2 regions of the Cribrihabitans pelagius genome follow, and region 2 is predicted to be linked to the other one. Evidence: riboswitches for the same ligand, from Rfam matches in the RefSeq annotation. Region 2 holds a riboswitch; the other holds the start of a gene.
What was found. A riboswitch is a leader RNA that binds a small molecule or an ion and turns the genes downstream of it on or off. The one in region 2 is predicted to bind cobalamin.
Positions count from the first base shown of each region.

Region 1 (5,285 bases), on a different contig from region 2:
ATCGACGGGTCGATGTCCAGCGCCTTCAGGTCGCCCTTGGCCGAGGCGGTGGCCTTCACCAGCCCGGTGCCCGCTTCGCCGGTGACCATCACGTTGTGCAGCTCTTCCTGCATTTCCGCCATCTTGGACTGCAGCTCCTGCGCCGATTTCATCATCTTGGCCATGTCGCCAAGACCGCCGAGGCCTTTGAACATCTGTCTTCTCCTAGGATTCCGGTTTGCAGCGTAGATACGGGCGCCACCGGCCTCAGACAAGGGGCGAGGCCGGGGCAGGGCGGGTTTTCCACCGCCCCTGGAGCGCGGGCCGGGACATTTACCGGGCCGGAGCGGGGCGGCGGCGGGGCGGTCAGCCGTCCTCGAACGGGTCCCACTCGTCTTCAACCTCGGGCAGCGCTTCGGCCGCGGCGCCGGCCGCGAGCTCCTCGGCGGTGCGTATTTGCTTGATCTTCGCTTTCGGGAAGGTTTCCAGCACCGCCTGCACCAGCGGGTGCGCGCTGGCCTTCTGCCGCAGGGCGTTTTCCTCCGCGTCGCGCACCTCGGCAATTGTCGGCGCGTCGCCGTCGGGCGCGATGGTCACTACCCAGCGGCTGCCGGTCCAGTTCTGCAGGGCGGTGCCCAGACGCGCCGCGAGGTCGCGCGGTGCCTGCAGGGCGGGGGTGAACTCGATCCGGCCCGGCTGGTAGGAGACCAGCCGCACACCGGTTTCCACCTCCACCAGCAGCTTCACGTCGCGGTTGCTGCGGATCAGCTCGACCACATGCTCAAATGACGGGTATCGCGCGAGGGCCGAACTCGCGCGGGGCGCCAGCGCCGCCGCCTGGCCCGCGCCGCCTGCGGATGCTCTGGTCTGGCCCGGTGCGGCCCCCATGGGCGCGCCCTGCGGCGGGGCCGAGGCTCCGCCGCCCCCGCCCGCCGCAGGCGCGCCCATGCTCTGCACGGGCATCCCGCCATTTCCGCCCGGACCGCCATTCGGAGGCGGCGGGGTCGTGTCCTGCAGCTTGCGGATCAGCTCCTCGGGGGAGGGCAGGTCGGCGACATGGGTGAGCCGGATCACTGCCATCTCCGCGGCCATAATGGAATTCGGCGCGGCGGCCACTTCCTCCAGCGCCTTCAGGAGCATCTGCCACATGCGGGTGAGCACCCGCATCGGCAGGTTCTGGGCCATTGTCTGGCCGCGGGCGCGCTCGTCGGGGCTGACGGTGGGGTCCTCTGCGGCTTCGGGGGTGATTTTCACGACCGAGACCCAATGGGTGATCTCGGCGAGGTCGCGCAGCACCGCCAGCGGATCGGCGCCCTCGGCATATTGGCCGGAAAGCTCGGTCAGCGCCCCCGCCGCGTCGCCCTTCAGGATCATGTCCATCAGGTCCAGCACCCGGCCGCGGTCGGCAAGGCCGAGCATGGCGCGGACCTGCTCGGCCGTGGTTTCCCCGGCACCGTGGGAGATCGCCTGATCCAAGAGCGAGGTCGCATCGCGGGCCGAACCTTCGGCGGCGCGGGTGATCAGCGCCAGCGCGTCATCGGCGATCTCAGCGCGCTCGGCAGCGGCAATCCGGCGCAGGAGGGCAATCATCACCTCCGGCTCGATCCGGCGCAGATCGAAGCGCTGGCAGCGCGACAGCACGGTGACCGGCACCTTGCGGATCTCGGTGGTGGCGAAGATGAACTTCACATGCGCCGGCGGTTCTTCCAGCGTCTTCAACAGCGCGTTGAAGGCGGAGGTCGACAGCATGTGGACCTCGTCAATGATGTAGATCTTGTATCGCGCCGAGGCCGCCCGGTACTGCACCGAATCGATGATCTCGCGGATGTCGTTCACGCCGGTGCGCGAGGCCGCGTCCATCTCCATCACATCGACGTGGCGGCCTTCCATGATCGCCACGCAATGCTCGCATTTGCCGCAGGGCTCGGTGGTGGGGCCGCCGGTGCCATCCTCGCCAATGCAGTTCATGCCCTTGGCGATGATCCGCGCGGTGGTGGTTTTCCCGGTGCCGCGGATGCCGGTCATGATGAAGGCCTGGGCGATGCGGTCGGCGGCAAAGGCGTTCTTCAGCGTGCGCACCATCGCGTCCTGGCCGACCAGGTCGGCAAAGGTCTCGGGGCGGTATTTGCGGGCCAGAACCTGATAGGGGGATTGGCCGGTTTCGCCGCCGGTGCCGCCGGGGGCGGCGCTGGGTGTGTCGCTCATGGTCTCTCGTGCCGGATTCGGGGAGGCGGCAGCGCCGCGTTGCGGGCAAGGTAAGGAAGCGGGGCGGCTTCGTCCACCGCAGAAGGGGCGCGGGGCCGGGGCCGCAGGGAGCCGCGGGGCGCGCCGTGCCAACCAGTTGTGCCAAAAGGCTTGGGAGGGCGGCGCTTTCGCGGCTAGGCTGCCAAAGTCGGGTCCCGGTCACGGGGCGGACGGTGCGAAGGGGCGGCGGCAGCGGGAGAGTGCCATCATGTCCAGGGATAATCCCGGCGCGGCAGGGCCGGGCCAGCAGGAGCCAGTACAGCGGGAGCCAATGAAGGAGGCCGGTGCGGAGGGGCTGGCGATTCACGCGCTGCCAGTCGCGCGCGGCATCCTGGCGCTGTGCCCGCTGCCCGGGGCAGGCGGCGATTACCGCGGCGACCTGGCCGATATCGGCGGGTGGCAGCCGGGATTGGTGATTTCGCTCACCACTGACGCAGAAAATGCAAGCGTCGGCGGCCAGCTGCTGGGCGCCGACATCCAGAGCCTCGCTTGCCGCTGGGTGCATCTGCCGGTGCCGGATTTCCAGGCTCCGCCGCCCGCGGTGGCGGCGAAATGGCCCGCCGCCAGCGCCGCCGCGCGCCATGCGCTCAGGGGCGGCGGCCGGGTGCTGGTGCATTGCCGCGGCGGCTGCGGCCGCTCGGGCATGGCGGTGCTGCGGCTGCTGGTGGAATGCGGCGAGCCCCCGGCCAAGGCGCTGGCCCGCCTGCGCGCGGTGCGCCCCTGCGCGGTGGAAACCCAGGCGCAGATGGACTGGGCCTGCGCGCCCTATTGGGCAGGAGAGCAGGCGCCCGGCCAGGGCTGAGCCGGGCCGGGGCTGCAAAACGCGGCCGTGCCGCTCAGAGCGCCATCATCCGCTCGGCGTCCCGCGCCTCTGCGGGCTTGGGCAGCGCCTCGACCAGCGCGCAAGGACGGCAGCTGCCGCCCTGTGCCGCGGTGAAGGCGCTGCCGCCGCGCCGGAACATCGCATCGGCATAGCGGTCGAGCTCTGCGGGATCGGCGTCCTCATCGGCGCCGCAGAACACCCTAATGCCTTCGTGGCTGGCCGCAAAGCGCGCCGGGCAACCCTTGGCGCAGCCTTCCAGCGCGGTGCTGCCGGAAATCGAAAAATCCGCCTGTGTCAGCGGCTTGGCCCTTGTCATCGCCTCGGCCAGCTTGGCCACCATCTGCTCCGCCGCCGGGCAGGGCCTGCCCAGGTGCAGGCAGGTTGTTGCGGCGTAGAAATGTGTCTTGTCCGTCCAGATCATCAGCGCCCTCCGCGCTTGGCGGGGCAGCTGCCGGGACCGGTTCCAAATGATCTGCGCCCGTGAGCACCGCGGCCATCCGGACCCGCCCGGACACCCCGCCGGTTTCGAGTTTCACGTGTGACGGCAGGTCTCCTGACTCGCGGGTCAAAGCGTCCCCGATCCTTCCCGGCGCGGCAGGGCCGCGGGCCAGTGGTGATCTTCGGGGTTGCTCGCCGCTCACAGTTGCGGGGGCAGTCGCGGCATTGGCCAGGCTGCAAAGCCGGGCCGCACCGTGTTCCCTTTTCACCCCGGGCAGCAGAACGCGTGCCGCGGGAAACCGTCACCCCAAGCGGTAGCGGCTCTCCCGCCGCCGCGTCAATCGGTTTTCTGCGGCTGCGGGGCCTGCGGCGCCGTTTGCGGCAGCGCCAGCTGCGCGGGCAGGGCGCGGATCACGTCCGACGAGCGGCGCACCCGTGCCAGCTGCCAGCCGCCCTGCAGCAGGATATAGAAGTTCTCCGCCGCCGCGCGCGCCTCAGACTCACTCATTCCCAGACGGCGGGCGTGGGCGGCGGTCTCGCCGATCCAGCCCTCGAACAGCTCCGCCGCGTGCTGGTGCAGCTGCGCGTTGTCCGGCCCCTCGAACAGCGTGGCCGAGACCGGGCAGCCCGCCCATTTGCCGGAGGTATCGAAAAGCTTCGCAAGCTTGTGGCAGACCGTCACCGCGCCCTCACGGAAGCTGGCGGCAGGCTCGAAGGAGACCGCGATCAGCCGCAGGATCTGGTCCGAGGCCCAAGTTGCCGCCGCCATCGCGAGGTCGGATTTGCCGTTCGGGAAGTGGTGGTAGAGCGAGCCCTTGGGCGCCTCCGCCGCGGCCAGCACCTCGGAGAGGCCGACGCCGCTGTAGCCTTTGTCGCGGAACAGCACCGCAGCGGCCAGGATCAGGCGCTCCCGCGTGGGCCGCGGCGGAGCACCGCCGGCCGGATCGCTGGCGGCCTGAGCGGGGGTGGCGGAAGAAACTGCGGGGGAAGGTGTCGTCGCGTCACGCATGGCGCAAGCTTGACAGGTCTAGACCGGATGGTCCAGTGGTGGAATTAGACCAGTTGGTCTAGGAGAGGTCTTGCCATGCTGGACGACACATCAGCCAAATCCGCCGCGGTCCGGGAAGAGCCCGTGCGGTTCGCGTCGGGCAATGCGAGGCTGGCCGGAAGGCTGTTCCGTCCCGAGGGGCCTGCGCGGGCGGCGGTGGTGCTCAATGGCGCGACCGGTGTGCCGCAGAGCTTCTACCGGCATTTCGCGCGCTGGCTGGCCGCTGAGCAGCAGCTGGCGTGCCTCACCTATGACTACCGGGACTTTGCCGAGTCGGCGCAGGGCCACCCGCGCCGCTCGAATGCAACAATGGCCGATTGGGCGCTGGCGGATCAGCCGGCCGCCCGGGCCGAGATGCGGCGGCACTATGCGGGCGTGCCGCTGTGGGTGATTGGCCATTCTTTGGGGGCGATGCTGATGCCCCTGCAGGATGGCCTCGAAGACGTCGCCCGCATGATCGTGGTTGCGGGCGGCTTGGTGCATCACCACGATCATCCCTGGCCCTACCGCGCGCTGGCGCTGGCCTTCTGGTTCGGGCATGTGCCCGTGGCGGTGCGGCTGGCCGGGTTCCTCCCCGGGCGCGCGGTGGGGTTCGGGGCCGACCTGCCGGCCGGGGTCTACTGGCAGTGGCGGCGCTGGTGCACCACGCCGGGAAGCTACCTGCCGGAAACCGGAAACAGCCTGCCGCGCCCGGCCTGGGCGCGCTCGGGCGTGCCGGTGGACGTGATCGCGCTGAGCGACGATGACGTGATC
Region 1 is NZ_JBMERR010000009.1:103,954-109,238, forward strand. Features, by position in the region: gene ACOHX0_RS10150 (YbaB/EbfC family nucleoid-associated protein) at 1-194, opposite strand, end outside; gene ACOHX0_RS10155 (DNA polymerase III subunit gamma/tau) at 346-2,184, opposite strand; gene ACOHX0_RS10160 (protein-tyrosine phosphatase family protein) at 2,495-3,025, shown strand; gene ACOHX0_RS10165 (hypothetical protein) at 3,060-3,467, opposite strand; cobalamin riboswitch at 3,573-3,803, opposite strand; gene ACOHX0_RS10170 (TetR/AcrR family transcriptional regulator) at 3,822-4,493, opposite strand; gene ACOHX0_RS10175 (alpha/beta hydrolase family protein) at 4,569-5,285, shown strand, end outside.
Region 1: another riboswitch for cobalamin. It lies ahead of ACOHX0_RS10165 (hypothetical protein); the one in region 2 lies ahead of ACOHX0_RS05475 (CbtB domain-containing protein).

Region 2 (5,285 bases):
CCCGGGCAGCCCGCGCATGAGGCCGCAGGCCGGATCCTCGCCGCCCATCTGGCCGCCGCGCGGCAGAATGAGCCTGGCATCATCTCCGATCTGGACACCGAGTTCCTGCATGACTACCGCATCGCCCTGCGCCGCATCCGGGCGCTGCTTTCAGGGCTGAAAGATGTGCTGCCCGCCGAGGACGCCGCCCGCCTGCGCCGCGATCTCAAGGCGCTGATGACCCAGACTAACGGGCTGCGCGACCTCGATGTCTGGCTGCTGGAGCAGGACCGCTTCCGCGCCATGCTGCCCGCATCGCTGCACCCGGGGCTCTCCGCGCTGTTTGCCGCCATCCGCGCCAGGCGTGCCGCCTGCCAGCGCGAGCTGGCGGCCCGCCTCGGCGGCGCGGCCTACCGCTGGCACATGGCCGGGCTCACCGCTGAAGCCGCCGCTGCCCGCCCGCAAGGCTCCGGCGCGGCGCTGCCGGCCGGCGCGCTGGCCCGGCAGCTCATCGCGCGCCGCCACGCCAAGCTCTGCCGCGCCGCCGCGCGCATCACCGCTCAAAGCCCCGACGCCGAGATCCACGCACTGCGCATCGGCTGCAAGAAGCTGCGCTACCTGATGGAGCTCTTTGCGCCGCTGTTTCCCGCCGCCGAACTGAGCCAGGCGCTGAAACCGCTGAAGCGCCTCCAGGAGAGGCTTGGCCGCTTCAACGATTGTGCCCAGCAGCAAGCGACGCTCCTGGAACTGGCCGCCCGGGGCCTCACCACTCCGAAAGGGAAATCCGACTCCGCCGAGGCCAAGGCCGCGCTGGCTGCCGGCGCGATGATCGCGCTGCTGCACAAGGAGCAGCAGGCGGCGCGCGCCCGGCTTGGCGAGCGGCTCGACGCCTTCACCAGCTCCGCCGCACAGGCGCGTGTCCTTACGCTGTGCAATGGCGGCTGCGCCGCTCAGGCCCCGGCGCGGCGCAACAGGTAGATATCCATGATCCAGCCATGCGCGGCGCGGGCCGCCGCGCGGGTCTCCACGATATCCGCCGCGACGTCGCCCAGCGGCCCGGCAATGGAAATCTCGTTTGCCATCCCTGCATAGGCGCTCCACCAGATATCCACGCCCTCGGAAGCGATCGCGCGGAAAGAGCATTCGCCATCCAGCATCACCACCAGCGTATCGGCGCTGCCGGGCCAGCCGCCCTCGCGCAACTGCCGCCCGGTGGTGATGGTGAAGGGCGCGCCGATGTCGTTGAGCGGCACCGCATGTGCCGCCGTCAGCGCCTGGATCGAAGTGATGCCCGGGATCACCGTGAGCCGCAGATCCGCCTGGGCCTTAAGCCGGGCGGCAATCCGCATGGTGCTGTCGTAAAGCGACGGGTCGCCCCAGACCAGGAACCCCGCCTTGCCGCCCTCGGGCAGGGCTTCGCACAGCGTCTGCCACCAGATCTCCGCGATGGCGTCGTGCCAGTCATCCACCCGCTGGCGGTAATCGCGGGTTGCCTCGTCGCGCCGGGGCAGGGCGAACTCCACGATTCGCGGGCCGTCCCCCTCGATCGCCTGCGCGCAGATATCCTTGCGCAGGCCAGCGAGGTCATCCTTGCCCGCGCCCTTGGTGGGGATCAGGACCACGTCCTGCGCATTCAGCGCCGCAATCGCCTGCAAGGTCATGTGCTGGGGGTTGCCGGTGCCGATGCCGATCAGGGAGAGCTCAATCATGCCGGGGCCTTCTCGCTGGAAGCGCGGCCCCCGGACAAGGGCAGCGCGCGTGTATTCCGCTCGTCTGGGAACAGGCTCAGGAGCCTTCGCCATCACCCTGCACGGTGACGCTGGCCGAGACCGGCTCACCCTCGACCGTCAGCGGGCTGTGGCTGTTGGAGTTGAGCGAGACCGTCACTTCGGCTCCGCCCGCGGGCAGGGAGGGGATATGCAGCCACTCGGCATAGAGCCGGGCGATCTTTCCGCCGTTCACATAGACATGCGCATGACCCTCGCCGGGCACATCCGCGGCGGAGGCATTCTGCGGGGCAAAGCGGAAGTTCTCCGGCGTGACCTGCAGGTTCCATCCGGACATCGGGTCCTTCAGCAGTTTGAGCGCAACCCGGGGCGCATCGCTGCCCGCGGGAAGGTCCAGCACCGCCTCATGGGCGTGGCCTGCCATTTCCGCATGGCCGCCGCCGTGAAGCGCCGCGCTGCCGTGGTCGTGGCCGTCGAAGGTCACGCCATTCCCGGCCGCAGTCACAAAGCCCGCGCCGCCGCCGAAGACCAGCCCGATGGCAAAAAGAGCAAGAGAGCGGGACATCTTCTTATCCTCGTCAAAAGAGCGCCCCGCCGGTCTGCACCGGCGGGGCGGGAAGTGCTGCGGGTCAGGCCGCGGCCGCTTCGCGTTTGCCTTCGGCTTGCCAGAAGTGGCCTGCGAAGGTGCCCAAGAGCACCCAGGCCGCCATCCCCACGCCAAAGGCGCGGGCGGCGAACAGCGCGCCGATTTCGGTCGGCACCGGGCCGGAGAAGCTCTCGGGCTCGGGCGCGCCCGCCACATGCGGTGCGAGCAGCAGCAGCGCGGCGATCAGATAGGCGGTCAGCCCGCCGCCAAAGGCAATGAGCCACATGGCAACCCCCGCCGCCGCGACCGTCAGCGTCCACCAGACCTGGCGCAGGCCGACATCGGCCGCCGCCACTCCCGGCACCTCGGGCGCCAGCGACAGGCCGGGCGCGAAGTGGAAGGTGATGAATCCCGCGAGCCCCCACAACAGCCCGGTGCGCGCGGTGACGGCATGGCCCTGGCGCTCGGCCAGCGACATCAGCGCCACCATCACCAGCGCATAGCCGGTGTAGGTCAGCATGGTGAAGATGATGCTCAGCCCGTCGCGCATCACGTCGATGCCGGGCAGCTCGGGATGCGCCGAGATCGCGGCACCGCCGAAATGCACCAGCTCACCGGATTCGTAGAGCTCCGCATGCAGCAGCACCGGCTGCACGAAAACGAGCTGCAGCAGGGCGGTAATCAACCCTGCTGCAGCGCCAGCGAACAACCCGCTGGTCAGAATGCGGCTGAACATGGCCCTAGTGGCAGGGGAAGCCGGTGGCGTGGCGCACGTCATGCGCCGCGTCATGCAGGGCAGAGGCCTGCACGTGGCCGGTCAGCGTGACAATGCCCAGTCCCAGGACCACGGCAAACAGGGCCGGAATCAGGCTGGTGCCGGCGGCAGATGCCAGATGCGTTTTCGTCGTCATGTCTTTCCTCCTAGCCGTCACACCCGACGGCACAAGTTTTCTGTTCCGACACGGCCGGTCTCCTGACTCGCGGGTCGCTGCGGCTGTCCTCCTTCCCGGCTTGCGCCAGTGGCATTGGACGGCCGCTCGCCGCTCACAGTCGCGGGGGCGGTTGAAGCTTCGGCGCCGCGATTTGGTCCGCCGTTCCTCATTCCCGTTTCAGTCCTGGCGCTTGGCACCACTGGACACCGTATCGCTTTGTTGTGCCCGGCGCGGGCCGCTCCGGTCAAGGCTGAAACCGTCCTGTTGCGCAAGCTTCGCGGCAGGGAACCGGAAAATGGAGATTTTCCGGCCAAAATTCCGTGCGGGAATTTTGTTCCGCCCGCCGCATGCGCGGGCTCAGCTGTTTTGCGCCGGAATTCGGGCCAGCGCCTTGAAGCGCAACGCCCCGAGCGGGCGCGCATCGGCGAAATTGCCGTCGGGACTCGCGCCATACATCTGCAGGAAGGTCATCAGGTCCGGCAGGTCGGCGGCAGTGATCTCGCCAAACAGATAGGCGGTCTTGCCGCTCTGCCGCACCGCCAGCGTTTGCGGACGGCGGCAGCCGGACATGCAGTCCGCCTGCGCCAGTTCCGCCCTCAGCCCGGCGTCCTGCAAGGCCGCCGCGAGCTGATCCGGCAGCTGCGGGTCGGCGTCCCGGCAGGTGCGGCAGAGGGTGATCGCGGGTGTGCTCATGCGCCTGGTGGCGGGTTTGCAGGCGCAGCGGGCAGATCGCTGCCGGCCAGCGGCCCGTAGAGGATCAGCACCGGCGCGCCGGTCTCCATCTTGCGCAGCACCTGCGGCAGCTCGCCCACCGTGTGGCAATGCAGCGACTGCGCAGGCGTCGAGACACCCAGCGCCAGCAGCGCGCGGGTTTCCGGCGGCAGCCCGGCCTGCATCAGCTTCTCCGCCAGGGCTGCGAAGGTGCGCTTGCCCATGTAGACCACGGTGGTCGCCTCCGGATCCGCCAGCGCCGCGAGGTTCAGGTTGTCCGGGAGCCCGCCGGTCACGTCATGGCCGGTGATGAACTGCAGCCGCCGTGCCGTCATCCGCCGGGTGAGCGGGATGTTCGCCGCCGCCGCCGCCGCCGAGGCCGCGGTCACACCGGGCACGATCTCAAAACCGATTCCGGCCGCGCGCAGGGCGGTGATCTCCTCCTCCAGCCGCCCGAAGACGCCCGAGTCACCGGATTTCAGCCGCACCACATGCGCACCCGATGATGCGTATTCCACCAGGAGCTGGCTCACGTGGTCCTGCCTGGGCGAGGGGCGGCCGGCGCGCTTGCCGACGCCGACCAGATCGGCATCCGGACGGGCATGGGACAGGATCGGCCCCGAAGACAGATCATCGAACAGCACCGCGTCCGCCGTCTCCAGCCGCTTCACCGCCTTGATGGTCAACAGCTCCGGATCGCCCGGGCCGGAGGAGACGAAGCTGACAAAACCGCTCATGTCCGCTCTCCGGTGATGAGGTGGAAGAAGGTGCCGGTGACATGCCCCTTGACCGAGCCGGTCTCGGGCACCGGCCTGCCGTCGGCGTCCATCACCTGCGCGAGCGGCGCGTCGGGTTCGTCCAGGATGGTGGAATAGTGGAACTCATGCCCGCGCAAGGCTTGGCCCGCGGCAAAGCCCGGCATCGCCGATTGCAGCACCGCACGGCGGTAGCCGAGATGGAACTTGCGCTTCTCGTAGGAGGTCACCAGCCCCAATAGCCCCGCCATCCGGTGGCGGTTGCCCGCCTTGTCGATCAGCGCCTCGCCCAGCGCCATGTAGCCGCCGCATTCGCCATGCACCGGCCTGGTTTCCGCGTGCCTGCGCAGGCCCGCGCGGAAGGTTTCCGCCGCCGCCAGCGTACCGCCATGCAGCTCCGGGTAGCCGCCGGGCAGCCAGACCAGATCGGCGTCCTGCGCGGGCGCCTCGTCGGCAAGGGGCGAAAACGGCAGGATCTCCGCGCCCGCCGCGCGCCAGCCTTCCAGCAGGTGCGGGTAGGTGAAGGAAAATGCCGCATCCCGTGCAAGCGCAATCCGCTGGGCCGGCGGCGCGGGCAGGCTGGCCGGGGCGGGCG
Region 2 is NZ_JBMERR010000004.1:163,356-168,640, reverse strand. Features, by position in the region: gene ACOHX0_RS05495 (CHAD domain-containing protein) at 1-957, shown strand, start outside; gene cobF (precorrin-6A synthase (deacetylating)) at 930-1,688, opposite strand; gene ACOHX0_RS05485 (hypothetical protein) at 1,765-2,271, opposite strand; gene ACOHX0_RS05480 (CbtA family protein) at 2,336-3,028, opposite strand; gene ACOHX0_RS05475 (CbtB domain-containing protein) at 3,033-3,203, opposite strand; cobalamin riboswitch at 3,239-3,445, opposite strand; gene ACOHX0_RS05470 (DUF1636 family protein) at 3,582-3,917, opposite strand; gene cobA (uroporphyrinogen-III C-methyltransferase) at 3,914-4,672, opposite strand; gene ACOHX0_RS05460 (cobyrinic acid a,c-diamide synthase CobB) at 4,669-5,285, opposite strand, start outside.